DNA from 3 places in the Promicromonospora sp. NPDC050249 genome. Region 1 is predicted to be linked to each of the others. Evidence: riboswitches for the same ligand, from Rfam matches in the RefSeq annotation. Region 1 holds a riboswitch; each other region holds the start of a gene.

The links. Region 1 has a riboswitch for cyclic di-AMP ahead of AB0I32_RS06950 (C40 family peptidase). Riboswitches for the same ligand answer to the same signal wherever they lie in the genome.
Region 2: another riboswitch for cyclic di-AMP. It lies ahead of AB0I32_RS09620 (NlpC/P60 family protein); the one in region 1 lies ahead of AB0I32_RS06950 (C40 family peptidase).
Region 3: another riboswitch for cyclic di-AMP. It lies ahead of AB0I32_RS25385 (NlpC/P60 family protein); the one in region 1 lies ahead of AB0I32_RS06950 (C40 family peptidase).

Annotation. Positions count from the first base shown of each region.
Region 1 is NZ_JBFAKY010000006.1:189,054-199,304, forward strand. It holds gene AB0I32_RS06930 (leucine--tRNA ligase) at 1-125, shown strand, start outside; gene AB0I32_RS06935 (ion transporter) at 122-964, opposite strand; gene AB0I32_RS06940 (GlsB/YeaQ/YmgE family stress response membrane protein) at 1,175-1,441, shown strand; gene AB0I32_RS06945 (hypothetical protein) at 1,438-2,379, shown strand; gene AB0I32_RS06950 (C40 family peptidase) at 2,570-3,259, opposite strand; cyclic di-AMP (ydaO/yuaA leader) riboswitch at 3,307-3,504, opposite strand; gene AB0I32_RS06955 (hypothetical protein) at 3,670-4,563, shown strand; gene AB0I32_RS06960 (S8 family serine peptidase) at 4,702-5,763, shown strand; gene AB0I32_RS06965 (NlpC/P60 family protein) at 5,842-6,504, opposite strand; gene AB0I32_RS06970 (SRPBCC family protein) at 6,850-7,296, opposite strand; gene AB0I32_RS06975 (crosslink repair DNA glycosylase YcaQ family protein) at 7,376-8,497, shown strand; gene AB0I32_RS06980 (GNAT family N-acetyltransferase) at 8,565-9,083, shown strand; gene AB0I32_RS06985 (GH25 family lysozyme) at 9,131-9,865, opposite strand; gene AB0I32_RS06990 (DUF664 domain-containing protein) at 9,862-10,251, opposite strand, start outside.
Region 2 is NZ_JBFAKY010000009.1:75,913-86,163, reverse strand. It holds gene AB0I32_RS09665 (ATP-dependent DNA helicase RecG) at 1-391, shown strand, start outside; gene AB0I32_RS09660 (endonuclease/exonuclease/phosphatase family protein) at 500-1,474, shown strand; gene rsmD (16S rRNA (guanine(966)-N(2))-methyltransferase RsmD) at 1,496-2,128, shown strand; gene coaD (pantetheine-phosphate adenylyltransferase) at 2,125-2,679, shown strand; gene AB0I32_RS09645 (YceD family protein) at 2,776-3,372, shown strand; gene rpmF (50S ribosomal protein L32) at 3,375-3,569, shown strand; gene rnc (ribonuclease III) at 3,571-4,359, shown strand; gene mutM (bifunctional DNA-formamidopyrimidine glycosylase/DNA-(apurinic or apyrimidinic site) lyase) at 4,352-5,473, shown strand; gene AB0I32_RS09625 (phosphoglycerate dehydrogenase) at 5,546-6,523, opposite strand; gene AB0I32_RS09620 (NlpC/P60 family protein) at 6,645-7,556, opposite strand; cyclic di-AMP (ydaO/yuaA leader) riboswitch at 7,557-7,736, opposite strand; gene AB0I32_RS09615 (NAD(P)/FAD-dependent oxidoreductase) at 7,877-9,460, shown strand; gene AB0I32_RS09610 (GNAT family N-acetyltransferase) at 9,498-9,935, shown strand; gene cydC (thiol reductant ABC exporter subunit CydC) at 10,021-10,251, opposite strand, start outside.
Region 3 is NZ_JBFAKY010000050.1:7,577-17,827, reverse strand. It holds gene cofG (7,8-didemethyl-8-hydroxy-5-deazariboflavin synthase CofG) at 1-1,717, shown strand, start outside; gene AB0I32_RS25410 (NAD(P)/FAD-dependent oxidoreductase) at 1,714-3,189, shown strand; gene AB0I32_RS25405 (response regulator transcription factor) at 3,162-3,824, opposite strand; gene AB0I32_RS25400 (histidine kinase) at 3,821-5,131, opposite strand; gene AB0I32_RS25395 (serine hydrolase domain-containing protein) at 5,134-7,194, opposite strand; gene AB0I32_RS25390 (FAD-binding oxidoreductase) at 7,445-8,791, shown strand; cyclic di-AMP (ydaO/yuaA leader) riboswitch at 8,916-9,099, shown strand; gene AB0I32_RS25385 (NlpC/P60 family protein) at 9,099-9,866, shown strand; gene AB0I32_RS25380 (cytosine permease) at 10,031-10,251, shown strand, end outside.

The sequences.
Region 1 (10,251 bases):
TCGCGGCGGCGGACCTGGAGCGGGCCGCCCTGGCCCGGCCGGCCGTCACCCGGGCAGTGGGTGACCGGGCGGTGCGGCGCGTGGTGGTGCGACCGCCGCACCTGGTCAACGTCGTGCTGGCCTAGGCGGTGCCGCCCTCGTCGAGCTTCGCGCGCAGCGAGCGGAGCTCGGCGAGGATCTCGCGGTTCTGCGCGGCCAGGTTGTCGAGGCGCTCGTCCTTCTGCTCGTCGTCCTTGCGCTCCTCCTCGGAGATCTCCTCCATGCCGTTGACGATGACGGCGATGAACAGGTTCAGCACCGCGAAGCTGACCACCAGGATGTAGAGCACGAAGAAGATCCACGCGTACGGCTGGGTCTCCATGACGGCGCGTGCGATGTCGGGCCAGGCCTCGCCCGTCATGGCCTGGAAGAGCGTGAACAGGGACGTCCCGAGGTGCCCGAAGTACTCGGGTGCCGCCTCACCGAACAGTCCCGTCGCGATCACCGCCGACACGTAGATGACCAGCACCAGCAGTGCGCCGACGGCACCCATGCCCGGCACCGCCCGTAGCAGGCCGTCGACGACGCGGCGCAGCGACGGCACCACCGTGATCACGCGCAGCACGCGGAGCACCCGCAGGGCACGCAGGGCGGACAGGGACTCGCTGGCCGGGAGTACCGCGATGCCGACGACGGCGAGGTCGAACAGGTTCCACGGGTCGCGGAAGAACGTGCGACCGTGGGCGACGATCCGCAGGAGCAGCTCGAGCACGAAGAAGCCGAGCATGGTGTGGTCGATGATCACCAGGATCTCGAGCGCAGCCCCGCTCACCATGGTCTCCGCGCCCAGGATCAGGGCGTTCGCCAGGATCACCACGAGAACGAGGTTGACGAACCACCTCTGGTCGAGGAACGCGCGGAGCCGCCCCCGCCAGGTGTGTGGTTCGATCCGTGGCTCGGCCGGTGTGCCGATCGCCTGGTTCATGCGGTCTCCCTAGCTGTCACGTGCCCGGAGTCCTTGCTCCGGTCCTGCCTCAGGCCCTTGCCCGCGCGAACTGTAGCGCGGAGGTGTACGTTGCCTTTGTTGGGCGCATTGTCCCGGTTTGGGACCGATTCGGAGGTTCCGCTGGCAAGTCGGCGCAAACAGTGCTGAGGTAGTGCGCAAGCAAGCCAACCACTCTGGAGGAAACACGCCATGGGTTTCTTTGCTTTTCTCATCCTCGGGCTGATCGCGGGCGTCATCGCACGCATCATCCTCCCCGGCAAGCAGCCGGGCGGCTTCTGGGTCACCCTGCTCCTCGGTGTGCTCGGCGCCATGCTCGGTGGCTGGCTCGGTGGGCTCATCTTCAACGTCAGCCTGGACGAGTTCTGGTCCTGGGAGAGCTGGCTCTTCTCGGTGATCGGCGCGATCATCGTGATCCTGATCGCCCAGGCCATCTTCGGTCGTCGTAAGACCGCTTGATCGCAGTACATCGCGGCCGCGTCGCCACCCTCGTCCTCGTGACGGCGGTGGTCGGCGCGGCCGCGGTCGCGTGTACTGGCGGTGGCGCGCCGTCGTCCGCGAGGGGAGCGGTGCCCGACGACGTCGCCTCTCAGCTGAGCGTCGAGGTGGCGCAGGGCCGCGAGCAGTACGCCGAGCGGGAGATCCGGCTCGAGGTCACCAACGACTCCGACAAGACCTTGACCCTCCTCTCCGGGGCCCTGCGGGCCGTGCAGTTCGGGCCGTCACATCCCATGAAGGAGGGACGCACCCTCGTGCTGCGGCCCGGCGCCACGCGCGCCGTCTACGTGGGGCTGGGCGAGGCGAGGTGCGCAGACCTGGCGGCGGCGGAGGACGGCGCCGCGACGGCCCCGCCGTCCGCCACGATCACGCTCGCCCTCGGCGAGGGCGACGACCTGGGTCCCACGACCGACGTCCTCGTCGACGAGGTGAGCGATCCCGTCGGACACCTCGCCCGGAACCACGCGGTCGACTGCTCGACCGCGGCCGTTGCGGCCGGCGCTGACCTCACCGTTGATCCCGACGTCCCCGTCGAGACGCGCGACGGTGAGCTGATCGCCCTGGTCACCCTGCGGATCGAGCGGGTCGACGGCGGTCCGGAGGTCACCCTCGACCGGATCGCCGGGACGACCTTGATGAGCAGTGCGGACCCGGGTGGCGACGTCTCGGGCTGGGCCGGCCAGGACCTGGCGGGACAAGGATCCGGCGAGGTGGTCCTGGCGGTGGTGCCCGCCCGCTGCGACGTCCATGCGGTGGCCGAGGACAAGCGGGGCACGTTCCTGCCGGTGTCCGCACGCGTCGGCGGCGTCCCGCAGGAGCCTGTCTACGTGCCGATGCCAGACACCGCACGCTCCGACTTCTTCTCCTTCGTCGCGGACTACTGCGACTGGCCGGAGTGAGCGACCCCGGACACGCGAGAGGCGCCGCCTCCGGCGTCGGGCGGAAACCCGGCGCGGAGGCGACGCCTCACGATGTACTGCGGTCGATGTGCTGCGATAGCTCAGGCTCTATCTGTGTCGCCTGAGCCTGCGTTCCCGCTCCGGGCGCGTGCCTCGTTCCTCGGCCCGCACCCTGCGCTGCACCTTCGGCTCAGACGACGCGGATGAACGTCGGGCTGTTCTGCCACATCTCGGTGTAGCGCACCGGCATGCCGGCGGCCCACGCCTCGATGATCATGCCGTCGCCCGCGTACAGGGCCACGTGGCCGGGCGTCCAGACGATGTCGCCGGGCTCCGGGTAGGTGACCTGGTAGCCGGAGCTGAGCATCGCGCCGGACGAGTGCGGCAGGTTCACGCCGAGCTGCGCGTACACGTACTGGATGAGGCCGGAGCAGTCCATGCCCTCGGCCGGCGAGTTACCGCCCAGCACGTACGTGATGCCGAGGTAGTTGAACGCGACGTTGATGGCCTGCTCGCCGACCGGGACGGGGTCCGGCGCGTCGACAGAGACAACGGCGGGACCGCCGCCCTTCTTGCCGTCGGCGCCCGAGGAGGTGCCAAGGGCTTCCATCTCGATCGGCATCTTCGCGTCGGACGGGACGGTGACCGTGGGGGCCCCGGCAACTGCCTGCTTGGCCACCGCGGTGAGGGAGCGCAGGTCGACCGTGTTCAGCTTGGCGGACTTCACGTCGGTCTTCAGGTCCATGGCGGGGGCCGCGTGGGCCGTGGTCGCGATGGTCGAGATCAGGACGCCACCGGCTGCTGCGGCGATGGCTCCTCGGCGGGCTACGGTGCCTGCGTTCTCTGTGGCGGTACGAGCGAGGATGCTCAGCGGTGTCATGGCCGGCCGGCTGTCACGATGCCGTCCGCGAAGGGAGTTCGTCACCTAAATGTCTCCTGTACCGCCTGCGAGGTCAGCTGTCGGGTTCGGGTAGGAGTACACACCCGGCCGCACGGCTACTGGGGGGTTCCGTCCGGCTTCACCCCGAGGGCGACGATGGTGCTGTCGCCCGGGAAGGTGGGTCCCCCGCTCCTGTCTCGAACGTCTGGTCATGAACCGGTGACAGGATTCGGCGTCCGGCTCACGGCCCCACCGATGTGGTGGGGCAGAAGTCAAAGTACACACCTTCCCCAGAAAAGTCACGATCGGGTTACGCATTCCGGTCTCACCCGCCGAAGGCGCAGATTTGCGCCGTTCCGGTCTTCATGGGCTATGACCGACATCACATACATCGGCTACCGTTCGGCGGCATGGGTGAAAGCGCATATCGCGTCTCCGCCTGGTGGGTGCTTCCCATCAGTGCCGTCGTCTGGTGGGTGTGCGGGTTTCTGCCGTGGCTCCTGCAGGCGTTGTACGAGGTCATAGGCCTTACCGAGGCCTCGGTGGTGCGCTCTGCCGAATTCCTGCCCATCCCGATCACCACCGACGACGCGGTGGTCGGCCTGGTCGTCATGGCGCTGATCGGGGGGCTCCTCGGTGGTCTCACGGCGGGCATCCCGGCCTCGGCGAGGGCGGGCGCGGCTGCCGCGACGACGGGCACCTTGCTCGCCATGTCCGTGGCGGGCGGTGCCTCGTGCCTGCTCGCGCTTCGCGGCAGTGCTCCGGGTGACGCGGCGCCGCTCGGGATGCTGGTCGTCACGGTGGCTGCCGGGGTCGTAGGGCTGGCCGCCGGCCTCCTGACGGCCCTGGGCCCGGCCGCCCTGCGCGGGCCCGCGCTCGCCCTGCCTGTCGTGCTCCTGGACGGCTGGCTGTGGGGTCTGGTGCCGGGCAACCTGGTGTCTCCCACCGGCACGTGGTGGACCTTCGCCGTGGCGCTCGGTATCGCGTTCGGCCTGGCGGTGGACAGCCGACCGATCGAGCTGCTCGGCTGGCTGCCGACCGCGGGCATCGTGTGGGTGCTGCAAGCGGCCGGGCCGGCCCTCCTGGCCGTGCAGGAGAACATCTGGCCGGGCTCCGCGCTCACGGAGGACCCGCTGTCCGCGGCGGCGATCGTGGCGCACGAGCTCGCCTCGGCGGCGATGGTGCCCGACAGGCACCAGCTGGGCGCCTGGGTGGTCGCCCTGCTGCTCGGTGCGGCGATCGCAGCGCTCCGGCTCTCCCGGCAAGCGGCGGACGAGGGTGAGCTCTCCGGGGCGTGGGCCTGAGGCGGCAGCCCGCACTGATTGCGATCATGTAAATTTCACCCGCCGTGCGTCGCAGGGCCTGTTCGACGCTTGTCCGGTCCCCATAGTTTTGTCCTAGTTCGTAGGTATCCGGCCCACGAGCGAACAACGGGGGCACATATGAACAGGAAGCCATTCGCCGGCGTCGCCACCTCCGCGGCACTCGTCGTGGCGGTGCTCGTCGCCGTGGCACCCGGTGCGCAGGCCGCCACCAACGACCCCCTGCGGGACAAGCAGTGGGGCCTGGACCAGATCAACGCCGAGGCCGCCTGGTCGGCCGGTACCGGCGAGGGCGCGGTGGTGGCCGTCGTCGACACAGGCGTCGACTTCGACCAGCCGGACCTCGCCGGCCAGCTCCTGCCGGGCGCCACCTTCTCCGGCTGTGCGGACGTGCGCCCGTGCGGTGAGGGGGACTTCAGGGGCCCCGACGGCCAGAACGACGGGGACGAGCACGGCACGCACGTGGCAGGCATCGTCGCCGCCGCGGCCGACAACGGCATAGGCGTCGCGGGTGTGGCCCCCGGCGCCAAGGTCCTCCCGGTCAAGGTCCTCGAGGGGGGCTCTGGCTCGTCCCAGGACATCGCGGACGGCATCCGGTGGGCCGCCGACAACGGCGCCGACGTCATCAACCTCTCGCTGGGCTCCGCCCCTGGCGGGCAGCTGCTGACGATCATCGGCGTCGACACCCTGATGCGCGACGCCATCGCGTACGCCCGTGAGCGCGGGGTGCTCACGGTCGCGGCGGCAGGCAACTCGTCGACGCCGCTGTGCACCGACCCGGCGTTCACCAGCTCGGCGATCTGCGTGGGGGCAACGGACTCGGCCCGCCTCCATGCCTACTACTCGGAGCTCCCGATCAAGCTCGACCTGAAGAGCGTCTCGGCGCCCGGCGGGGCGGGCGGCCTGAACGGGTGCGACGGCGACGTCTGGTCCACGGTGCCCGTTGGCACCGGCTCGGACACGTGCGCAGGCGGCAGCTACGACGCCTACGCGGGCACGTCGATGGCGACGCCGCACGTGGCAGGGGTCGCGGCACTGCTGTACGGCCAGGGCCGGACGATGGCAGAGGTCGAGAGCGCGATCCTCGGCACCGCGCGCGACCCGCTCCTGGGCCTCGTCGGTGTGTGGACCCCGCTGTACGGGTACGGCATCGTCGACGCGGCCGCAGCGGTCGCGTACTGACCCGATCCGCGAGGTAGAGCGCCTGTCCGGCTTCCGCACGGTCTACCCCGTGCGGAAGCCGGACAGGCGCTGAGCAGGTCAGTAGGGGCGGATGTAGACCGCGTAGTCCTGCCACTGGGCCGTGTGGCGCACCGGGGTGCCGTAGTTGGCGGCCTCGACGACCATGCCCTCGCCCGCGTACAGGGAGACGTGGCCCTGGGTCCACACGATGTCGCCGGGGATGGGCGACGCGACCTGGTAGCCCGCCGCCACCATGGACGACGACGAGTGCGGCAGGTCGACGCCGAGCTGGGCGTACACGTACTTGATCAGCCCGGAGCAGTCGAAGCCCGACCCCGGTGACTCGCCGCCGTACGTGTAGGCGATACCGATGTACTGCATGGCGATCGCGACGGCCTGCGCGCCGATGGAACCGTCAGAGGCGTAGTCCGGGGTGGCCGGCTCTACCTCCTCGGCCGCGGCCTCCGTCACCGCCTCGGGCTCGGGCTCGGGCTGCGTGGCGGTCTCCACCACGGGCTCTGGCTCGGGAGCGGGGGTGACCTTGACGGCCTTGCTCTCGATGTTGAGCTTCGCGTCGGTCGCGACCTGCACGGCCGGCGCTGCCGCCAGCTCTTTGCTTGCCAGCCGGTTCGAACCGTCTCCCATGACGGCGTGTGCGCTGGGTGCGAACGCCGTCGCGAGAAGTCCGGACGATGCCGCGATCAGCGCACCCGAGCGGGCGGCGGTACGGGTCACGGTCATCAGGGGAGTGCTAGGAGCGTGAACGGCGCGGTGTCGACCGCGTCGGACGGTGGTACTCACCGAAGTTCTCCAAGTCGCCGGTTTCGCGGGCCCGTACCGGTCTGGGGAATGGGGCTCGCGGTTGTGCCTCCGGTGGCACAACGGATCCGACGCTACATACGGGTCACCACTCTGTCTCGATCAGATAACACTTGTCGTGAAGTACCAAGGTGTGCGAAATGTGGGTAACTTTTTGACAGTCGTCTTTTCCCAGCGTAAGGGCCATTCTTTTGACGAATATGGCCTTTGAGCGCCATGAAAGATCGGCCCGAGAAACAATGCGACACGCCGATCAGCGGTGGTGGGTCAGCCCTTTTCCAGGGTGCGACGCTCCGCCTCGGCCTTCAGGTCGGCCAGCTCCGTGTCCACGAGCTCCCGTGCGCGCGAGCCGAGCGCGAGGTTGGTCAGCCCGGCGAGCATCCCGCTCTGCGCGACCGCCAGCGTGACCTCGGACACGACGTCGGACACGGGTGTGATCCGGTGGGCTACCCCCGACCGCACACCCGGGGTGCTGCTCGACCAGGAGAAGCCGCTGCCCTCGGTGAGGCCGTCCACCTCCCAGACCGCAGGTGGCAGTCCGGGCTGCGTCAGCTCGACACGGGAGCCGACGGCGATGGCCGTCTCGGCCCCCAGGATCGTCACGCTGGTCATGGAGCCGGTCCAGGTAGGCATGCGCTCGACGTCGGACAGCACCTGCCAGACGACGTCGGCGGGCGCCTCCACCCGGGCGCTGGTGCGGTAGGCATGGGCCACGCGCCCCAGGCTACGCCGGGCCCCAGAGGCTGAGCCGGCCGCTCTGGAGGCTGGCGGTGCCCTTCCGTATCCTCGCGGCATGGCTACGCATCGGCTCACCGCGCAGCAGGGGCGGCGCATCGCGCTGCGTGCCCAGCTGCTCGACGCCCGTCGGCCGGTGGACCTGGTGCACCTCGTGGAGGATCTGACGTTCCTCTCGGTGGACCCGACGTCGGCGGTGGCGCCCGCCGTGGACCTCGTCGCCTGGTCGCGGCTCGGCAACGAGTACTGGCAGGGCGCGGTCGACGACGCAATCTCCGACCGCATGCTGTTCCAGCTGCGTGGCACCGTGCGGTCGATGGTCGACCTGCCCCTGTACCTGGAGCAGATGGCCCGCTGGCCCGAGCACGAGACCATGCGGCAGTGGCTCGCCGACAACGCCGAGTTCGAGCGTGAGGTGCTGGCGCTGGTGGAGGCGGACGGGCCGGTGCTCGCCAAGGACGTGCCGGACACCGCCCGCGTGCCGTACACCTGGGGCGCCGAGGGATGGAGCAGTCGCCGCAGCGTGGCCGAGATGCTGGAAGCGCTGAACATGCAGGGCAAGCTCGCGATGGTGGGGCGTCAGGGCAGGCAGCGCCTGTGGGACCTGGCGGAGCGGGTCTATCCGCAGGTCGAGGCCGTGCCGCTGGAGGAGGCGCTCCAGGAACGGGTGGCGCGCCGCCTGGCGGCCGAGGGCATCTCCCGCAAGCGGGTGCAGGGTCGTTCGAGCGACGGCGGCTGGTGGGTGGACATGCCCGGCGAGACGGTGGAGATCGAGGGGGTCGACGGCGAGTGGCGCGCCGATCCCGAGCTGCTCGAGCGGGCGGACGACGAGTTCGAGCCCCGGACCGCGCTGCTGTCCCCGTTCGACGCCATGGCCGCCGACCGGCCGCGGCTCCTCGACCTCTTCGGCTACGAGTACGCGCTCGAGATGTACAAGCCGAAGGGCAAGCGCCGCTGGGGCTACTTCGCGCTGCCGATCCTGCACGGTGAGCGGTTCGTGGGAAAGCTCGACGCGAAGGCGGACCGCAAGGCGGGCGTGCTGAACGTGTTCGCGGTGCACGAGGACCTGCCGTTCGACGGGGCCACCATGGACGCGGTGCATGCCGAGGTGGAGCTGCTCGCCTCGTGGCTGGGGCTGGGCCGGGTCGACTACGCCAGGGAGCCATGGCGCCCCTCCTGACCCGCAGTCAGGTGGTTGAAAGTTTCACCAGTCCCAGCAAGCCCGAAATGCGACTATCATCCGCGAGGTGACGTCGCAGATGATGGTCGACCTGGTTCCCGTGGACGAGGAAGTGCTCGAAGGCCTCCTTGCTCTGGCCGTTGCCGAGGCCCTGCCCGGCGAGGTCATGCCGCCCGCCTCGGGCGAGTCGGCCACCGAACCCCGCACGACCTGGACCGACCTGCGCAAGGGTGCGTTCAGGGAGTACCACCGGCGGTGCCGCGTGAACCCGCACTCCCCGGTCCCCGAGGTGACCTGGGCGGTCAAGGCCAGAGGCAGGATCGTGGGCGCCGCCCGCCTGGCCCTGGTCGACGGCGACCCGGCCGCACGGGAGGTCGGCCTCTGGCTCGGTCGGTCGTACCGCGGTCAGGGCATCTCCGGCGAGGTGGCCTACTGGGCGTTCGCCGCGGCCCAGACCATGGATGCGAAGCGCCTGGTGGCGCGGACGACCGCGCGGTCGGCGATCGTCCGGAAGTCCCTGGAGCGCATCGGCTTCCAGGTGGTGGACAGCGGCGGTGTCCTGGTCGGCACCATCTCGCTGCCCTGAGGTGACCTGCCCTGACGCGCCGAGGCCGACGCGTCCGAGCCGGCGAGTCAGTCCAGGGTGAGGGCCTCGAGCTCCGCGCGCGTGCCCGCGAACACGTTCATGTCGATGTACGGCTCGACGCCGTCGTAGCCGGGCAGCCGGTCGCGGTTCGAGTACTGCCAGACCGTCCACTCGCGACCGTCGGACAGCCCGGGCGCCCACGCGACCGACCGGATCCATACGGGCAGGTCCGGGTAGCGGCCCGCCAGGTAGAGGTCGTAGGCCTCCCCCGTCGCGTACACGATCGGGGCGGCGCCGTAGTGCTCCTCGATCCCGGCGACCAGCGGATCCAGGATCGCGTGCACCTCCTCCGGCGTCGGGTGGTTCTGGAAGTACGAGCCGTAGAACTCCAGGTCGATCACGGGCGGGAGCGTTCCGGGGGTCGCCGGGACCTCGGCGGCGAGCTGTGCGGCCTGGTCGGCCCCCGAGCTCTCGAAGCTCATGAAGTGGTAGGCCCCGACGAGCAGGTCGGTCCGTGTCGCGGCCGCCCAGTTCTCGGCGAACCGCGGGTCGGTGTGCGAGGCGCCCTCGGTGGCCTTGATCCACGCGAAGTCGAGGTCCTGTGCGGCCAGCGCGTCCCAGTCGATCTCCCCCTGGTAGTGCGCGACGTCCACCCCTCGCACGTCGTACCGGGCCGCGAGGATCCGGTTGGGCCAGACGACGCCGTTCGCCACGAGCACGCCGAGCACGCCGAGCACGGTCACGACCGCCGTCGTCGTCCATAGAGCACTGCGTCTGCTCATTCGCCGGTCGCACCGCCCGCCAGCTCGGCGGAGACGTCCAGGTGGCCCGCGTGGCGGGCGTACTCCTGCAGCACGTGGAAGCAGATCCAGGCGAGCGTCGGCGGGTCCTCGGTGAACCGGCCGCCGACTGCGCCGTGCTCGTCCAGGGAGTGTGTCGCGAGCACCTCGCCGGTCACCGTGCCGCCCGCGTGCAGTGCCTCGAGCAGTTCCTCCAGGCCGACGCCGTCGGGAACTGCCCACGGTCCGTCCGGGTCCTCACCCGGGTGGTCACCCCACGGGCGGTCCACCGGCTCCGCCAGGAAGCCCCACCGGAACCAGCGCCGCTCCATGTGCACCAGATGGATCAGCAGATCGAGCGGCGACCAGCCGGAAGGGAGCCGGGAGGC
Region 2 (10,251 bases), on a different contig from region 1:
GTTCGGCATCTCGCAGCTGCACCAGCTGCGCGGGCGCGTGGGGCGCGGCACCGACCCGGGCCTGTGCCTCCTGGTCTCCGACGCGGAGCCCGGCACGCCCGCCTTCGCCCGCCTGGAGGCGATGACCCAGACCACCGACGGTTTCAAGCTCGCGAACCTCGACCTGGAGCTGCGCAGCGAGGGCGACGTGCTCGGCGCCGCACAATCCGGCCGGACCAGCTCCCTGCGCCTGCTGCGCGTCGTCAAGGACGCCGGAATCATCGAGGAGGCGCGCGCCGCGGCCGTCGACGTCGTCCGGGCGTCTCCCGACCTGACGGAGTTCCCCGAGCTTGCGAAGGCGATCCGCGCGCAGCTCGACGAGGACCAGGAGGAGTTCCTCGAACGGGCCTGAACGGCCCCAGGTGAGCCCTCGCCACGTTTCAGCAGGGTGAAATAACTCGGGTGAAAGGAATGACCTACTCCTTACGCCCGAAACGCACAGCCGATAGAGTCCCCGCCGATGACGGACGCAAAGCATGCGATCCATACCGGCCCGCCGGGAAAGAGCGCGTGGCAGCGCGGGAGGCTGCTGGCGCTCGGTTCCCTGGTGGTCGCAGTGCTGCTCGTCGCGCACGATGTCGTGCCGAACCGTTGGGGAAACCTCGGCAGTCTCGTCCAGTCGTTCCTGCCCTGGCTCGGGCTCGCGGTCCCGCTCGGGATCCTCGCCGCGCTGCTGCGGCGGTCGGCGCTCGCGATCCTCGCCGTCCTGCTCCCGCTCGCCGCCTGGATCTGGGTCTTCCTGCCACAGGTGCGCCCGGTGGACCCGGAGCCCGGCGACCTGACGGTGGTGCAGCACAACGCCAGCGACACCAACTCCGACGTCGCGGGTACCGCGGAGGGGCTCCTGGCCGCCGAGCCGGACGTCGTCACGCTGACCGAGGTGTCCGACACCGTGGCAGAGGAGTACACCCAGGCGTTCGGCGAGACGCTGCCGCACCACGAGACGCAGGGCACCGTCGGGGTCTGGTCCAGGTTTCCGCTCGAGGGTGCCACCGCCGTCGACATCCGGCCCGAGGGCATCGACGCCTCCTGGGACCGGTGCGTTCGCGTGGTGATCCAGCGGGAGGGCGGCGCGGTCGCTCTGTTCGTCGCGCACCTGCCCTCCGTCCGGCTCGGGAGCGGCGGCTTCGAGACGGAGCTGCGCAACGCGAGTGCCCTCCAGCTGGCGGACGCCGTCAACGCAGAGGAGAACGAGACGGTGATCGTCGCGGGGGACCTGAACGCGGTACTGGCGGACGGTGCGATAGCGCCCCTGACGAACCTGGTCACCGCCCCGACCACCGGCTTCCAGTTCACCTATCCGGAGGCCTTCCCGGTCGCCCAGATCGACCACGTGCTCGCGCGCGGAGCCACGGTGACCGAGGTCCGCACCCTGGACCGGACGGCCAGTGACCACCTCCCGCTGGTCGCGCACATCGACACCCCCTGGTCCTGACCCGCGCGTTAGGCTCGCCGCGTGACCAGGATCGTGGCCGGAGTGCTCGGCGGACGCACCATTGCCGTGCCGGGTAAAGGCACCCGGCCCACCAGCGACCGCGTTCGCGAGGCGATCTTCTCCCGCCTGGAACATCTCGGAGTGCTCGACGGCGCCCGCGTGCTCGACCTCTACGCCGGCTCCGGTGCGCTCGGGCTGGAGGCGGCCAGCCGCGGCGCCGCATCGGTCACGCTGGTGGACAGCGCGCGGCCGGCGGCCGACGTCGCGCGCAGGAACGTGGCGGGGCTGGGGCTGACCGCGGTGCGCGTCGTCACGGAGACCGCCGAGCGGTTCGCGGCGGCGCTGGCGGGTGCGGGACCGCGCCCTGCCGCTCCCGGCACGGCGGCGGCCCTGGACCTGGTCTTCCTCGACCCGCCCTACGACCTCGACGACGACGCGCTCGCCACCGTGCTGACGCATCTTGCGGCTCCCGGCGTCCTGGCCGACGACGCGGTGGTCGTCGTCGAGCGCTCGATCCGCACGCCCGAGCCTGCCTGGCCCGACGGCCTCGCCGCGTTCGCCCGCAAGGACTACGGCGACACGGCGGTCTACTACGTGGAGCCTTCGGCCGCCGAGCCATCGGACGCAGGACCGTCGGATAGCGTGGACGCGTGACCACTGTCGTCTGTCCCGGGTCGTTCGACCCCATCACCCTCGGCCACCTGGACATCGTGCGCCGCGCCGCCACGATGTTCGACGACGTGGTGGTCGGCATCGCGAAGAATCCCGGCAAGTCCGGCCTGCTCGACCTGGAGACGCGCGCAGAGCTCGTGCGCGCGGCGGTGCACGGCCTCGCCCGGACGGAACCCGCGATGTCGCGGGTGCGGGTCGACGTCGTGCCGGGGCTGCTCGTGGACTTCTGCCGGGAGATCGGCGCGGTCGCCGTCGTGAAGGGGCTGCGCGGGGGCGGCGACTTCGACGCGGAGCAGCCGATGGCGCTCATGAACCGGCACCTGTCGGGCGTCGAGACGATCTTCCTGCCGGGCGACCAGCGGTACGCGCACGTCGCGTCGTCGCTGGTGAAGGACATAGTGCGGCACGGCGGACCGGTCGACGACCTGGTGCCGGCTGGCGTGGTCGCGGCGCTGCGGACGGCGCTGGGTCAGCAGCTGGGGCGTTCGGTGGCCCAGCCCGTGAGGGCTGTCACCCCGCACGGGCGCGCGTGAGCCCCGTTCCATGTCGTAGGATTGGTTTTTGGCCCGTGGCGTGATGGCTTGCGCCGGGTCCACCCCCCTTCACCGTCCTCTCGGACACTGCCATTCATGGAGTCTGTTATTTCCCGCGAACCGAACTCACCGCTCGTGCTCGACACGCACGAGCTGTCTCGGCGTGCCGGATCCATGCGTACGCACAGCGCGACCGTGCAGGCGCCGTCGGATCTCGGTACCGCTGTGATCGGTATCCCGGAAGGCTCCGACCTCGAGCTGGATCTTCGACTCGAGTCCGTGATGGAAGGCGTGCTGGTCTCCGGCACGGTCCGCGGCACGGCAAAGGGTGAGTGCAGCCGCTGCCTCGACGACATCACCCGTGATCTCACGGTCGATGTCACCGAGCTGTTCGCCTACCCCGAGAGGGCTGCGGCGTCGGCCAAGGCAGGGGACGTCGACGTGGAGGACGAGGAGTCGGTCCTTGACGACGACGACAACGCCGACCTGGAGCCTGCGCTTCGGGATTCGGTAGTGACTGCACTACCATTTCAACCGCTGTGCCGGGAGGACTGCCCGGGCCTGTGCTCCGAGTGTGGAGCGCGCCTGGCTGACGACCCCGGTCATCAACATGACGTAGTCGACCCTCGTTGGTCGGCGCTTCAGAGCATGCTCGAATCTACGAGCGTGTCGGACGAGACGAAAGAGAGCTAGCCGTGGCTGTTCCGAAGCGCAAGATGTCGCGCAGCAACACCCGTGCGCGTCGCTCGCAGTGGAAGACCACCGCAGCGACCCTCACGACCTGCCCGCAGTGCCAGGGCAACAAGCTGCCGCACACGGCGTGCCCGACGTGCGGCACCTACAAGGGCCGCACGTACCGCGACGCCCTGAAGACCGTTCACGCGGGCTGACGTGGCCAAGGGCGGGACGTCGCCGGCGAGGCCGGAACCTACCGCGCTGCTCGAGAAGCTCGGGGTCCATCTGGACCCCGAGCTTCTTGTGCTGGCACTGACGCATCGGTCGTTCGCACACGAGGCCGGTGGCATCCCCACGAACGAGCGCCTGGAGTTCCTCGGCGACACCGTGCTGGGGCTCGTGGTCACCGAGGCGCTGTTCCGGCGTCACCCGGACCTGTCGGAGGGTGACCTCGCGCGCATGCGCGCGGCGACGGTGTCGCAGCGCGCGCTCGCCGCGATCGCGCGCACCCTCGGCCTGGGCAAGTACGTGCTGCTGGGCAAGGGCGAGATCCGCACGCGCGGTTTCGAGAAGGACTCGATCCTCTCCGACACCGTCGAGGCGCTGATCGGCGCGACCTACCTGTCGCACGGCCTGGAGACGTCGCGGGCGCTGGTGCACCGCCTCGTGGACTCGACGCTCGACGTCGCAGCAGGCCTGGGCGCGGGGCTCGACTGGAAGACCTCGCTGCAGGAGGCCTCGGCGGAGCGTGGGCTGGGTGCGCCCGACTACATCGCCACGTTCGAGGGACCGGAGCACGCGCGGGTCTTCCACTCGACGGTCGTGATCGACGGCGTCACCTACGGCTCCGGTTCGGGCAGTGCGAAGAAGCACGCCGAGCAGGGCGCGGCCGAGGAGACCTACCGGGCCCTGCTGGAGAAGTTCCCGCTGCCCAAGTCGGGGGACGACGGCGCGGCGGCCGCCGGCCAGACCTCCGGGAGCAAGGCGCCGGTCGCCGGTGCCTGAGCTCCCCGAGGTCGAGACCGTCCGTGACGGTGTCGACAGGCTCGTCGTAGGCGCGGTCGTGCGGGACGTCGAGGTGTTCCGCGAGTACAGCGTCCGTCGGCACGACGGCGGCCCGAAGTCGTTCCGCGACCAGCTCGTCGGACGGCGGCTCAGCGCCGCCGTCCGACGCGGCAAGTTCCTCTGGCTCCCCCTGGAGGAGCCGGCCCCGCTGGTCGAGCCGACCCCGCTGGCCGAGCCCGTCGAGACCCCCGCCACCCCGCAGGTCGAGCCCGTCGAGGCCCACCCGGCCGCAGCGCTCCTGGCGCACCTCGGCATGTCGGGACAGCTGCTGGTCCGGGGCGCCGAGGCGGGCGACGATCCAGGGCATGCGTCGAGCGTGGTGCTGGGTCTGGAGCAGTCCGGCGCGGAGGCGGGTCCCGGGCCGAGTCCGGCGGTGGGCACGCCGGCGGACGACTGGCGCCATCCTCACCTCCGGGTTCGCCTCCACCTGACCGACGCCCCGTCCGGCGCGCGCTACCTGGACTTCGTGGACCAGCGCACGTTCGGTCACCTGAGCGTGCAGGACCTGGTGCCTGGGGACGGCGAGGCGCTCGGCGACGGCGAACCGGCGTCGGGCATCCCGGCCGGGTACGGCTCGGACCTGCCCCTCCTGCCGCAGCCGGTCGCGCACATCGCCCGTGACCTGCTCGACCCGAACCTGGACCTGGACGGCCTGGTCCGCCGGGTGCGCCGCCGCCGGACCCAGGTGAAGCGCGCACTGCTGGACCAGACGGTCGTGTCCGGCGTCGGCAACATCTACGCCGACGAGGCGCTGTGGCGCGCGCAGGTCCACTGGGCGCGGCCGACCGACAAGCTCAGGGCCGTGGACGTGCGCCGGGTGCTGGACTCGGCGGCCGAGGTGATGCGCGAGGCGCTGGCCCAGGGCGGCACCAGCTTCGACGAGCTGTACGTCAACGTGAACGGGGAGTCGGGATACTTTGACCGCTCGCTCGCGGTGTACGGGCAGGAGAACGAGGCCTGCCGACGCTGCGGTGCGCTGGTGCGCCGGGACGCGTTCATGAACCGCTCGTCGTTCACCTGCCCGGTCTGCCAGCCCGCCCCCAGGGCGAAGTAGAGCACCTGTCCGGACGCACGCTCTACTTCGGCGGCAGGTTACGGGTCGAGGTAGAGCGTGCGTCCGGTTGGACTACCTCGAGGCGACGTTGCGGAGCTCGCCGCCGGTGCGCCATGCCGTGAGCTGGTCCGCAAGGAAGCGGGCGGCGCCTCGCGGCCTGCCGCCGGCCACGTGCGGCGTGAGGATCAGGTTCGGGAGGTCCCAGAGCGGGGAGTCCTCCGGCAGGGGCTCCGTCTCCATGACGTCGAGCGCCGCTCCGGCGAGCCGCCCGGACCGCAGCGCGTCGGCGAGCGCGCCCTCGTCGACCGTCGCACCTCGGCCGACGTTCACGAACCGGGCAGACGGCGGCAGCAGGCCCAGCAGGCGGGCGTCGAGGATGTGCCGCGTGGTGGGGATCGCGGGCAGCAGCGAGATGAGCAGGTCGGTCTCCGCCAGCAGGGCGTCCAGGCCGTCGGGCCCCACCACTGGATACCCGGAGCGTTCGCCCGCACGCGAGGCGACGCCCGTGACCCGCGCACCGAGCGCGGTCAGCAGCGGGGCCAGCCGCAGTGCGATCGACCCGAAACCCCAGATCGTCACGCGGGCGCCGTCGAGCGTGTACTCGCGGCCGGTGACCGGGTCGCTCTGCGCGAACGCGATCTCCTTGGCCCAGTGGTGCTCCCGCTGTGCGGCGAGGGAGACGTCGATGCGGCGCACCGTCGCGAGGACCAGCGCCAGGGTGTGCTCGGTGACGGTGTCGTCGTGCAGGGACTGGCCGGAGGAGATGACGACGTCGGGCCCGAACCCGGCGCGCAGCGCGACGTCGGGCCCCGCGGAGAGGGTCTGCACCCAGCGCAGCCGGGGGAGCCGGCGGGCGGCGTCGGCGAGGATCTTGGGCGGGCTGGACCAGGTGACCAGCATCTCGGCGTCGGTGTGCTCCTCGGGGACCGGCTCGTTCATCGCGTAGGCGACGACGGTGCTGGTGCCGCCGGGTGCGAAGGAGGCTCCGCCGTCAGGCAGCAGGGCCGGGAAGTCGAGGTCGAAGGGCACGTCCGGTACGAGGATCTTCACGCCCGGGACGTTACCGGACATGTACCCGGACGAGCCCCGGACGAGAACGAGGTGTGTCGCGCCAGGGGCTGGCGCGACACACCTCGCGGTCCTGAGCTGTGGTCCGGCGTGGGGGTAGGCGTCAGCCCGTCACCCGGATGAACACCGGGTTGTTCTGCCACATCTCGCCGTACTGCACCGGAGTGCCCTGCTGCTGGGCCTCGACGACCATGCCGTTGCCCGCGTAGAGGGCGACGTGGCCCGGCGTCCAGACGATGTCGCCCGGCTGCGCGGCGGCGGCGGAGACCTGGTACCCGATGGTCGAGATCGCGCTCGAGCTGTGGGGGATCGAGATGCCGAGCTGACCGTAGACGTACTGGATGAGCCCTGAGCAGTCGAAGCCGCTGGGGGAGGCTCCGCCCCACACGTAGGGCACACCGACGTACTCGAGTGCGAGGTTGACGGCCTGCTGACCCAGACCGGACGCGTCGGCGACCGTCTCGGCGACGGCAGCTGCCTCCGCCTCGGCGGCTGCCTCGGCCGCTGCTGCGGCTTCCGCTGCCTCGGCCTCGGCCTGTGCCCTCGCCTCGGCCTCAGCCTTGGCACGCGCCTCTGCCTCGGCCTTCGCCTTGGCCTCGGCGATGCCCGCCTTGGTCTCGGCGTACGGCGTCACGGACACGCGTCCGCGCTCGGCGTAGAAGTCGGCGTCCTGGGTGACCTTGACCTTCGTCACGAGGTTCTCGGCGAACCCGGCGCGGGTCGTGCTGTCGACCGTGTTGCTGATGGTGTTGCTGACCGGCGTCGCGTTGGCGAGCGCGGCCTGCGTGTGCGTCTCGGCGGGCGCGGTGTGGGCGGTCTGGGTGAAGACCGACGCCAGCATGCCGGACGTGACGACCGCGATGGCGCCGGTCCGGGCAGCATTCTCGGCGGCGGTCTGGGTCAGTGCGGTGAAGGGGGTGAGCGCGGGGCCGTCGGCGCGGTGCCTGCCCCGGTTGCTGGGACGGTTTGCCTGGTCGTCCGCCCAGTCGTGGGTGCGGTCGGTGAGTACGGTCACCAGTGATCTCCTCGGACGCCTACGAAGTGAGCTGTCGGGTTCGGATGGGAGAGCGATTCACCCGGCCTCACAAGGAGGCTTTACCCCAAGGACACTCGCGTGCCCGCTTACTTGGTTCCCCCGCCCCTGTCACGGTTCTGGCTGCCAAGGTCCGGTGACAGGGTTCGGCGTCCGGACCTGGACCTCCCCGTTGCTGGAGAGGCGAGATCGACCGTACCTGCCCCTCGCGCAAATGTCACGATTAGGTCACATAGCGACCTGTGATGGAACTCTCTTGGCAATCTGTGCCCCATGCCACTATGGCGTCCATGACCGATTCGATGCGTTCCAGATACGACGTCGTGGTCGTGGGCGGGGGTCACAACGGCCTCACCGCGGCGGCCTACGCGGCCCGTGGTGGCCGGTCCGTCCTCGTCCTCGAACGTGCGGACCACGTGGGCGGCGCCGCCGTCTCGGCCCGCCCGTTCGCCGGGGTGGACGCGCGGCTCTCGCGCTACTCCTACCTCGTCTCGCTCCTGCCTCGCCGGGTGGTCGACGAGCTCGGACTGCCCGTCACGCTGAAGCGCCGCCGCTGGTCCTCGTACACACCGGTTGCCGACGGCGGTCTTCTCGTCGACAGCCAGGACGACGGCGCCACGCGCGCCTCGTTCCGGCGGCTCACCGGTTCGGACGCCGACTTCGAGGCCTGGGGCCGCTTCTACGCCATGACCGCCGAGGTGGCCCGCCGGCTCGCGCCGACGCTCACCGAACCCCTGCTCCCGCGGTCGGTCGTCCGGGATCTGGTGGTCGACGGGGTGGGCGAGGAGGCCTGGCGCGCGCTCTTCGAGGAGCCCCTCGGGGAGGTGCTGCGCCGCACGTTCGCCGACGACGTGGTCCGCGGGGTAGCGGCCACCGACGGCCTGATCGGGACGTTCGCCGACGTCGACGAGCCGTCCCTGCGGCAGAACCGGTGCTTTCTCTACCACGTCATCGGCAACGGGACCGGCGACTGGGACGTGCCGGTGGGCGGCATGGGCGCCGTATCGGGCGCCCTGCGCGACGCCGCGGTCGCGGCCGGCGCGACGATAGTCACCTCGGCGACGGTCACCGCCGTCGATCCCGGGGCCTCCGGCGGTTCCGGCGCGGAGGTCGCCTGGACCGACGCCGAGGGGCGGACCCAGGGAGTCACTGCCGGGCACGTGCTCGCGGCGTGCGCCCCGGCGGAGCTGGACCGGCTGCTGGGCGGCGACGCCGCGCCGACTGCCGACCATCCCGAGGGCGCCCAGCTCAAGGTGAACATGCTGCTGACACGCCTGCCCAGACTGCGCGACGACGTCGACCCCGTCGCGGCGTTCAGCGGGACCCTGCACGTCAACGAGTCCCTGACCCAGCTCCAGGCAGCGCACGCGCAGGCCGCCGCCGGGCGCATCCCCGACCTGCCGCCCAGCGAGATCTACTGCCACACGCTCACCGACCGGACCATCCTCGGGCCGGAGCTCGCCGCGACGGACGCGCAGACCATCACGCTGTTCGGGCTGCACATGCCGGCACGGCTCTTCCGCGCCGCACCCGACGCCGCCCGCGACCAGGCGCTCCGGGCCACGCTCGCGTCCCTCGACTCCGTGCTGGCCGAGCCGATCGAGGACGTGCTCGCGCTCGACGCCGACGGTGCCCCGTGCCTCGAGGTGCGCACCCCGGTCGACCTGGAGCGCGAGGTCGGGCTGCCGGGCGGTCACATCTTCCACCGCGACCTCAGCTGGCCGTTCGCCGAGCCGGACGCCGGCGACGAGTCCGGCCCGTGGGGCGTCGCGACCGAGCATCCCCGGGTTCTCCTGGCGGCCGCCGGAGCCCGCCGCGGCGGTGGCGTCAGCGGTATCCCGGGCCGGGCCGCGGCCATGGCGGTGCTCGGGAGCGACGTCGGCTGACGGACTCTGACGCCGGGTCACGGCCTAGGATGGACCGGTGCATATCCGACGCGCCCTCCCCGTCGACGCCCCTGCGATCGCCCCGCTCCTCGGTCAGCTCGGTTATCCCAGCACCGCGGAGGACGTCGCCGCCAGGTTCGCCCGTCTCGCGGGCAGCGAGAACGACGTGGCCTGGCTGGCGGTCGACCCGGGCGGAGACGATGCGGAAGCAGTGATCGGGTTCGGCGCAGGCCACCTCTTCTGGCCCTACGAGCTCGACGCGCCGCTGGCCGAGCTCACCGCGCTCGTCGTCGCCGAGTCGAACCGTGGCACCGGGGCGGGCCGCGCCCTCGTCACGACCTTCGAGGAATGGGCGACGGCGGCGGGCGCCGTCCGGGCCACCGTCTCGTCGGCCGTGCGCCGGACGGGTGCGCACGCCTTCTACGAGCGGCTGGGCTACGAGCAGCTCTCGAAGAAGTTCGACAAGCGCCTCTGACGCTCCGCCCGGTACCCGTCCGGCGAGCCCGATCGACCATGCGGTTGCTGCCAGGAAGGGCCCCGGTACGGCAGCAACCGCATGGTCAGCCCTCCTGGGTTGTCGACCAGGCGTAGGAGGGGTCGGTCACCAGGAGGTGCTCATGGCTGCCGCGGGCCACGACGGTCGCCGGGGCCGCGCCCGTGGTCGCACCCGCGATCGTGGCGAGCGCGCCGTTCCCGAGCAGCAGGACCTCGTCGGCGGCCGCGAGCGGCGTCAGCCGGTGGGTCGCCAGCAGCACGGCCCGCCCCGTCTCGCGCGCGTGGTCGGCGAGGGT
Region 3 (10,251 bases), on a different contig from region 1:
CCCCGACAAGGACCCGGCCCTGCGGCTGCGCGTGATCGACGACGCCGGCCGGTCCCGCATCCCGTTCACGACCGGCGTGCTGCTCGGCATCGGCGAGAACTACGCCGAACGTGTGGACTCGATCCTCGCTCTGCGCGACGCGCACGCCCGGCACGGTCACCTGCAGGAGGTGATCGTGCAGAACTTCCGCGCCAAGTCGGCCACCGCCATGATGGGCGCGGAGGACCTGGAGACCCAGGAGTACGCGGCCGCCGTCGCCGTGACCAGGGTGCTGCTCGGGCCGGGCATGCGCGTGCAGGCACCGCCGAACCTCACCGACGCCGCCGAGCTCCAGCTCCTGGTGCGTGCGGGCATCGACGACTGGGGCGGCGTCAGCCCGCTGACCCCCGACCACGTGAACCCCGAGCGGCCCTGGCCCCAGATCGAGGACCTGGCGCGGCTCACCGGCGAGGGCGGGTACACGCTGCGCGAGCGCCTCACCGCGCACCCGCACTACCTGCGCGAGGCCCGGGACGGCGCGGACTGGCTGGACGACCGCCTCCGCCCGCGCGTCCTGGCCCTGGCCGACGACTACGGCCTGGCACGCCAGGACGCCCTCCTGGGCGCCTTCCCTGCCTCCAGCCCGTCGAGTGCTGGATCTCTGCGCGCTTCCGACCCTTCGGAGCACAAAGAGCCCGCACCTAACGGAGCGGGGAGGCTGGGGCGGCTGATCGGCGACGTCGCGGCCGATCCTGACGGGGTCGACGACGCGGGCTGGGTGGAGCTGCTGGGGGCGCGCGGCTCCGACCTGGAGGAGCTTGCCGCGCTCGCCGACCAGGTACGACGCGCGCGCGTCGGCGACGCCGTCACCTACGCGGTGAACCGGAACATCGACGCGTCGCTGGGCCTCTCCCCCGAGCAGGTCGAGGAGCTCGCGAAGGAGGCCGTAGCGCTCGGCGCCACGGAGGTGTGCGCGCAGGGCCTGCCGCCGACGTCGGCGGGCGTGGACGGCTACCTCGACCTGGCCCGCGCCGTGAAGCGGGGCGGGCCAGGGCTGCACCTGCATGCCTTCCGCCCGGCCGAGCTCGCCGACGGCGCCGCCCGCGCAGGGCTCTCCCTGCCCGACTGGCTCACGACGCTCCGCGAAGCCGGTGTCGACACCGTGCCGGGCACGGGCGCCCGCATCCTCGACGACCGGATCCGGGCCCTGCTCACCGGCGGCACCGACATCCCCGCCGAGCGCTGGGTCGAGCTCGTCACCGCCGCGCACACCGCGGGCCTGCGGTCGACGGCGACGATCGTGTACGGGCACGTCGAGTCGGCGCGCGACCAGGTGCGGCACCTGCGGGCGCTGGCCCGCGTGCAGGACACGACCGGCGGATTCACCGAGCTGATCCCGATGCCCTGGCTGGCGTCGGAGTCGCCGGTGCCGGTGGCCGGCGCACGGGCGGCGACCCTGCGCGAGAGCCGCGCCCTGCACGCCGTGGCGCGACTGATGCTCGACGGGCGCATCGACCACGTGCAGGCCGCATGGACCAAGCTCGGCATGCGCGGTGCGCAGCGCATGCTCGCGGGCGGTGCGGACGACCTCGGCGGCGTGCTGCTCGACGGCGTGCTGGACCCCGGCGCCGGCCCCGAACAGGGCCGCGAGCTGACCGTGGCGGACGTGACGCGGCTCGCCGCCGAGCTGGGCCGTCCCGTACGCCAGCGCACGACCACGTACGAGCAGGTGGGGTGACGGGCACGAACCCCGGAGCGGCCACCGAGGTGGACGTCGCGGTAGTGGGCGCGGGGCTCGCCGGCGTGGGCCTCGGCGCCCGGCTGCGCCGCGCCGGGCGCACGGGCTTCGCGATCCTGGAGCGGGCCGACGACGTCGGCGGGACCTGGCGCGACAACGTCTACCCGGGCGTCGCGTGCGACATCCCGAGCGCGCTGTACTCGTACTCGTTCCTGCCCCAGCCCGCCTGGTCACGGGTGTTCGCGCCGGGCGCCGAGATCCACGAGTACGTCAGAGACGTCGCACGGTCCGAAGGGCTGACCCCGCACCTGCGCCTCGGCACCGAGCTCACGGACGCACGCTGGCACGAGGACGAGGCCGCATGGCACCTGACGACGTCACGGGGCCCCCTGACCGCCCGGGTCCTGGTGACGGCGGTCGGCAGGCTCAGCGAACCCCGCGTGCCCGACCTTCCAGGGCTCGGCACGTTCCCCGGCCGCGTGTTCCACTCCGCCCGCTGGGACCGCGACCTGCCCGCCGGGCTCCGGGTCGGCGTCGTCGGCACCGGCGCGAGCGCCGTCCAGCTCGTGCCGGAGCTGGCCCGCCGGGCGAAGTCCGTCGTCGTGCTGCAGCGCACCCCGCCCTGGGTGCTCCCGCGCGGCGACCGCGCCTACGCGCCCGGCGAGGTCCGGCCGGAGCGCGCGGCGCTCGCGGAGGAGGCCGACCGGCTGTTCGACGCGCGGATGGCCGGCTCTACCGCGGAGGCCGAGCTGCGGGAGCGCGCGGAGGCCCACCTGCGCGCCCAGGTTCCGGACCCCGCGCTGCGCACGCTCCTCACGCCCGACTACGCGGTGGGCTGCAAGCGCGCGCTGTTCAGCGACGACTGGTACCCGGCGCTGCAGCAGCCGCACGTCACGCTGGAACCGGGGCCGCCGGTAGCGGTCGAGGGATCGACGCTGGTCGCGGCGTCGGGCGCGCGGTACGAGGTCGACGTGCTCGTGCTGGCCACGGGGTTCGAGACGACCCGGCCGCCGTTCGCCCGGCTGGTGACCGGCCGCGGCGGACGGACGCTCGCCGAGCACTGGTCCGGCGGCATGACGAGCCACGCCTCGACGGCCGTGCACGGCTTCCCCAACCTCTTCGTGCTCGACGGCCCCAACGCGGGGCTCGGCCACCACTCCGCCCTCGAGGTGATCGAGGCGCAGATCGACTACGTGCTCGGCGCGCTCGACCACCAGGACCAGGCGGGCGGGCCGCTCGAGGTGTCGGCGGCGGCCGAGGCCGCCTACACCCGCGAGATCGACGAGCGCGCCGCCGGGACGGTGTGGCTGCGCGGCGGCTGCCGCAGCTGGTACGTGGACGAACGCTCGGGGCGCCTCACGCTTCTCTGGCCCGGCCGGGCGGCGGAGTACCGCGAACGGTTCGGCGTCTTCGACCCGGCCCCGTTCACCGCTGCCCCAGCGCGTCAATGCGGAGCGAGCCCGTTCTGGTAGGCCCAGACCACGGTCTGCAGGCGGTCGCGCGTGCCGACCTTGGCCATGGCGCGGCCCAGGTGCGACTTCACGGTGCTCGTCTCGACGACCAGCTCGCGCGCGATCTCCGCGTTCGACAGCCCGCGGGCGAGGTGCCGCACGATCTCGGCCTCACGTGCCGTGAGCTGCGCCGTGACCTCCGACGCCGACTCGGGCGGAGCCTTGCGGCGGGCGAACTCCGCGATCACGCGGCGGGTCACCGCCTGGTCGATGAGGCCGTGGCCGTCGGCGAGCCGGCGGACGGCGTCGATCAGTTCCTCGGGCTCGCAGTCCTTGAGGATGAACCCGCCGGCCCCGGCCTCCAGGGCGCCGAACACGTACTCGTCGAGGTCGAAGGTGGTCACGACGAGTACCGCGGGCGCGGTCCCGCCCGAGGCGGCGTCGGCCACTATCTCGCGGGTCGCCGCGAGGCCGTCACCGCCCGGCATGCGTACGTCCATGCAGACGACGTCGGGGCTGTGCCGGCGGGCGAGCTCGACCGCCGTGGGCCCGTTCGAGGCCTCTGCGACCACCTCGATGTCGTCCGCCTGCTCCAGGAGGAACCGGAACCCCGCCCGGACCACCGCCTGGTCGTCGACGAGCAAGACCCTGATCATTCCTGTCCTCCGGTGTTCGTGGGCTCGTGGTGCAGCGGCAGCGTCAGCAGCACGCGCCACCCGCCGGACGGCGTGGCACCGGTCGTCAGTGTGGCCCCGACGAGGTGCGCGCGCTCCCCCATGCCGATGAGGCCCATACCCTGCCGTGTCGAGTCCGTCGGGGTTCCCCCTGCTGCGCGTGCGTTGACGACCTCGAGCGAGACCTCCCGCTCCGCGAACCGCACGGCCATCCGCACGGGCGCACCGGGTGCGTGCTGGCGGGCGTTCGACAGCGACTCCTGCGCCACCCGGTAGAACGCCGCGTCCGCGATCGGCGCGAGGGCACGCGCCCTGCCCTCGCGGACCAGCTCGACGGTGTCGCCGAGCGTGCGCGCGGTGCGCACCAGCCCGTCGAGCGCGTCGAGCCCGGGTGGAGGCGCGTCGTGCCCGTCGTCGTCGATGCTCGGGCGTTCCCGGAGGACCCCGACGATCAGGCGGAGGCTGTCCAGGGTCTCCTTGCCCTGTCCGCGGATCCAGGCGGTGCCTGCCTTGGCGGCCTCGGGGTCGCTGTCGATCTGCCGCGCCACGGCGGCGGCCTGGACCACGAGGCCGGAGAGGTGGTGCGCCGCGACGTCGTGCAGCTCGCGGGCCATGCGGGACCGTTCGGCGAAGATCGCCGCCTGGGTGGTCGCCCGCTGAGTCCGCATCAGCTCTTCGGCCCGGAGACGGAGCAGCTCGACGTAGCGGCGGCGGGTCGCCACGGCGCCGCCGACGAGCGCGCTGAGCACGTAGGTGCCGATCCCCGCCGCGAGATGGTTCGCGGCCGGCATCAGCAGGCCGTTGCCCGACACGAGCGCCGTAGCCGCCGCCGTCACGACCCCGACCGGCACCGCCGCGCCCGTGACCACCAGGGCCCGGCGGGCGGGCAGCAGCGTGCCGACGGTGTACCCGGCGATGACCTGCGGTATGCCGCCGACCGACAGGTCGGGGGGCGACGCGGCGACCACGAGCACCTGAACGGCCACGACGAGGCCCAGGCAGAGGACCGGACGGGTCCGGCGCAGGATCAGCGGCAGCGCCTGGGCGCATGTGGCGACCGCGAGCAGCGCGCCCTGCGCCGGACCGAGCGTCAGGTCCTCCGCCTCCAGCACGTACTGGAACAGCACCACCAGCAGGCCCGCGGTCATCAGGGCGACGGCCGCGGCCAGCAGACCGTCCTGCGCGAGCCTGCTGGTCACGCCGAGCCGGGTCAGCAGGGTCTCGAGCCTGCCGACGCGCGGCGGGACCCGAACGCCGTCGAACACCGCTGGGCCGTCCGTCGTGAGCATCATCAGTACGATACAGACGGCGCCAGCAGGCGGAACTCGACGGCGAACCAGGCGATTCCCACCAGGGCGAGCAGCACGAGCACGGTGCCGAGGATCCTGCGCCAGCCGTGGCGGTTCCGGATCGCGCCGACCACCTGGAGCGCGGCGGGGACGATGCCCAGCACGCCGAGGCCCTGGACCACCTGCAGCTGGCGCAGGGAGAACGCGGAGACGTCCTCCAGGCCCATCACGGTGAGCACCGTGGCGGTCCAGCCGCCGAGGGCGAGCACCGCGCAGACCGTCGCGATGTTGGTGAGCAGCCTGACGACGCGGCCGGTGCGCTCCGGGTGGAGCCGCACGGCTCGCTCGGACCCGGACACGGAACCGGGAACCGACCGGCGCCGAACCCGCCGCGTGATCGCACCGACCGGCCACGCGACGGCCGCCACGAGCAGGATCAGCGCTGACACCCCGAGCACCGGGAGCACCACTGCCTGGGCGCGTTCCGGCTGGGCGGGCAGCAGGGTGAAGGCACCCTCGATCCCTATCGCCTCGACCTTGTCGTCGGCGACGCGCATGGCGATGACGCGCTGGCCGTCGACCTCACGCCAGACCCACGGCTCGATCTCCTCGTACAGGGCGGGCGAGTCGCTGAGGGGACCCGGCGTGATCAGGAGACGGCCGTCGGCCTGAGCGGTGAGCTGCGTGGTGCTGAACGCCTCCAGCGAGGCCAGGAACGTGCTCTGCATGCCGCGCGAGGCGACGTAGCTGCCCTCGGCGATCGCGGCGTGCTCCTTGGCGGTCGCGGCGTCGACGGTGCCGGCGACCGGGGCGGACTCGGCCGGGAAGTAACGGTCGGTGAAGCCGTGCAGGACCGCGTCGCGCAGCTCGAGGGTCGCGAGGCCGCTGTTTCCCGTGCTGTTGAACGAGACGAAGATCCCGGTGCGCTCCTCCGGGTAGAGCTGCAGGTGGGAGTGGAAGTAGTTGGTGTCGCCGCCGTGGCCGATGATCCAGCGCCCGTTGCGGCTCTCGTCGAAGAACCCGAGCGTCATCCGCGGGGACGCCGCGAGGCTGCCCAGCGAGCTCTCGTCGAGCGCCGGGGCGTGCATCAGGTCGAGCGTCGCGGGCTCCAGGATCGAACCCGTGCCGGGCTCGCCGAGCTGGGCCAGCATGAAGCGCGCCATGTCAGGTGCGGAGGCGGTCAGCGCGCCCGCGGGCGGTGTCCCCACGATCTCGAAGGGGCCGGGGGCGTCCGCCGACGTGGCGTAGCCCTCGGACATCCGGTCGCGCAGCGCGTCGGGCAGCGGCTGCTCGAAGGTCGACGACGTCATGCCGGCGGGCGTGAGGATGTTCTGCTCGACGTACTCCTCGAACGGCACGCCGCTCACGTGCTCGACGATGTAGCCGGCCAGCGAGTTGCCGTAGTTCGAGTAGGCGGGGACGGTGCCGGGCTCGTAGACCTGCTCCGGCGGGTCCTCCGCCAGCTCGTCCCGGAGGACGGGCGACACGTCGCCCGAGCCGATGAGGCCGCTGAGCCGCTCCTCGAAGCCCGCGGTGTGCGTGAGCAGGTGGCGCATGGTGATCGGCCCGTCGAAGGACCGCGGGACGTCGAAGTCGAGGTACTCCGCGATGTCGGTGTCGAGGTCGACGTCGCCGCTCTCGACCAGCTGCATGGCGGCGGTGGCGGTGAACAGCTTGGAGACCGAACCCGGGCGGAACAGCGTGCTCTCCGGGTCGACCGGGACCGCCTCGCCGCCCGTCGTGCCCGTGTCGGCGTAGCCGTAGCCGCGGGTGGTGAGGACCTTGCCGTCGTCGACCACCGTGACGACGCCGCCGGCGATGCCGGCGTTCTCCAGCGCGGCGGGCAGCAGACCGTCGAGCCAGGCGTCGACGTCCGACTGCTCGAGAGGATGCTCGCCCGCGGGGGCGGAGACGGGCGGGGGCGGTGTCGGGTCGGAGGCGGTCGCGGCGGACGCCGGGACCCCGGCGACCAGGGTCATAGCGAGCGTCCCCAGGGCGGCGAGCGCCGCCAGGGTGCGCACGCGGCCGGGCCGCTCGGTGGGTAGCTCATAGGACGGGAACATCGTCGCGCTCCTCGCGCTCGGCGGGTGTTCGGGCTGGTCCGGAGGCTTTCTTCCGGACGACACCAGCCTGTCGGGCGGGCGGTGGCGGCACATCGCCCGCGAGCACGCACTTGGCCTACGACCTTTGGCGGAGTCGGGCTCCGCCCGACGTCGGTGTGGCGGGCGCCACACCCCTCGCGGTCACATCTCTCGGAGCTGGGGAGTCTCTTCCACATCGGGTGCACCACGCACCCCCTGTGGAAGGAATCCCATGACCTCAGCGATCGAGAACCTCCGCCGTGACTTCGGCGGCGACGTCATCGAGCCGGGAGCGGCCGAGTACGAGGCGGTGAGCCGCGCGAAGCTGGTCGCGGGCAGCCCGGCCTTCGTCCTGCGCCCCAAGACGGTCGGCGACGTGCAGGCGGCGGTCCAGTTCGCCGCCGGGTCGGGCCTGGCCCTCTCCGTGCGCGGCGGCGGCCACAGCTTTCCCGGCTTCGGCACCAACGACGGCGGCATCGTGATCGACCTGAGCGGGCTCGCCGACGTCGAGGTGATCGACGAGGACCGCCACCTCGTCCGGATCGGCGGCGGCGCGACCTGGGGCCAGGTGGCCGACGCCCTGGCGCCGCACGGCCTCGCGATCTCCTCCGGTGACACCAAGAGCGTCGGGGTCGGCGGGCTGACCCTGAGCGGCGGCATCGGCTGGAAGGTCCGCAAGCACGGACTGACCCTCGACCACCTGGTGGCCGCGCGGCTGGTGACCGCCGACGGCGCGGTCGTGCCCGCGAGCGCCGACGAGAACCCCGAGCTGTTCTGGGCGATCCGCGGGGGCGGCGGCAACCTCGGTGTCGTGACCTCCTTCGAGTTCGTGGCGCACCCGACGACGGACGTCTTCTTCGGGAAGATCACGTTCCCCGTCGCGGAGACCGCCGTCGTGCTCCAGGGGTGGGCGGACCACCTCCGCACGGCGCCGGAAGAGCTCACCTCGATCGCGAACCTGGCCAACCCGTTCGCGGGCGGCCCGGAGGCACCCCTCGAGATCCACGTGGCGTTCGACGGCGACGACCCGGAGCTCGCGGCCAGGGCACTCGACCCGATCCGCCGGCTCGGGACGGTGCTGGAGGACGACGTCGCGCCGCACGCCTACGCCGACATCCTCGTGGAGGGCGCCGCACTGCCGCCGGGTCTCGAGCTGCTGGGCCACAGCGGCTTCGTCGAGCGGGAGTCGGTGCCCGACGCGCTGCGGATCCTCGCCGAGGTCGGCACGTCGGCGGGTTCGCCGTCGATTGCGATCCGCAGCGTCGGCGGCGCGGTGTCGCGGGTCCCCGACGACGCGACGGCGTACGCGCACCGCGGTGCGGAACTGCTGGTCGCGACGGTGGCCGGCGGCCCGAAGCCCGTGATCGAGGCCGCTCGCCCTGGCCTCGCGGCGATCTGGGCGAGGCTCGCCCCGCACGTCGACGGCGCGTACTCGAACTTCCTCGGGACGACCACCGCGGACGACGTCGCGGCGGTCTATCCGGCAAAAACCTATGAGCGACTTGCAGCGGTGAAGCGGAAATACGACCCGAGCAACCTGTTCGCCCGGAATCACAACGTTCCGCCCGCCGCGGAGTGACCTACCTCATAGGGACAATTCGGGTCAAGTAGGACGCGAACTACCCCGTGAGCCGTGATGCGATTGTGACTTCTCGGCCGGACGGGGTTAGCGTCGCTCCGGTTCGCGGGAAGTCCGCGGGCACTCGAGGTGGGCGCCGAGCCCTGTCACCGCCCCGAGACTGCACAGAACAAAGACAGGGACGGGGGAACCACGTAAGCGGGCACCGAGACGGTGTCCTTGGGGTGAAGCCGCACAGGTAGTACGCGGCCGGGTCATTCTCCGATCCGAATCCGACAGCTCACCTCGTAGGCGTCAGGAGAAGCTCTTGACCACTCGCACGCCTGGGCGCCACCGTGCTGCCCGCAGACCGATCACGCCGCTGACTCCCCTCTCCCGTGCCGCGGCCCGGGGCATCTCAGGTGCCGCCCGCCGCGGGGCGCTCGTCGTCGCCGGTTCCGGCCTGGCTGTCTCCCTGCTCAGCGTTCCCGCGGACGCCGCGCCGGTGGCCGACAACAGCCCGTCCACCGCCGAGCTCGACATCCTGAACAAGACGTCGCAGGGCTCGGTCACCGGGGCCGCGGTGGTCGAGGCCGTGAACACCGCACCCGCCGTGCAGGTAGCGGCCGACAGCAAGTTCACGCTGGAGACGGGCACCATCGAGGTGACCCCCGCCCCCGAGCCGGAGCCGGTCGTCGAGGAGGTCGTCGAGGAGGTCGTCGAGACCGCCGCCCCCGTCGAGGAGGCCGTCCCGGCCTCCGCCGGCGGGTCCGAGATCGTCGCGATCGCCATGCAGTACCTCGGTGTGCCGTACGTCTGGGCCGGCTCGACGCCCGCCGGGTTCGACTGCTCCGGGTTCACGTCGTACGTCTACGCGCAGATCGGCATCAACCTGCCGCACTCCTCCGCGGAGCAGCGCTACGCCGGCACGCCGGTCTCGCAGGCCGAGGCCCAGCCGGGCGACCTCATCTGGAGCCCCGGCCACGTCGCCATCTACGCGGGCGACGGCATGCAGGTCGAGGCGCCGGTCCCCGGCCAGACCGTGCGCTACACGGAGATCTGGCAGAACAGCCCGACCTTCATCCGCGTCGGCTGAGCCGGAGGCGCAGCGGAGGGTGCGGGCCGAGGAACGAGGCACGCGCCCGCAGCGGAGCCGCAGGCTCAGCCGACATAGATAGAGACTGAGCCGGATCACGAGGACCCGCACCGACACGGTGCGGGTCCTCGTGCGTGTCACCGGCAGGTGGCAGGATCGCCACCATGAGCGTCCCCACGGCGGTCGAGACCAATGCCCTGAACACCATCGACGAGTCCGAGCGGCGCGGCTCGCCCCGCAGCCTGTTCTGGCCCTGGTTCGGGGCCAACGTGTCAGTGCTCGGGCTCGGTTACGGCTCCTACCTGCTCGGCTTCGGTGTCTCGTTCTGGCAGGCGACGGTGATCGGCGCGATCGGCATCGTGGCGTCGTTCCTCTTCTGCGGGTT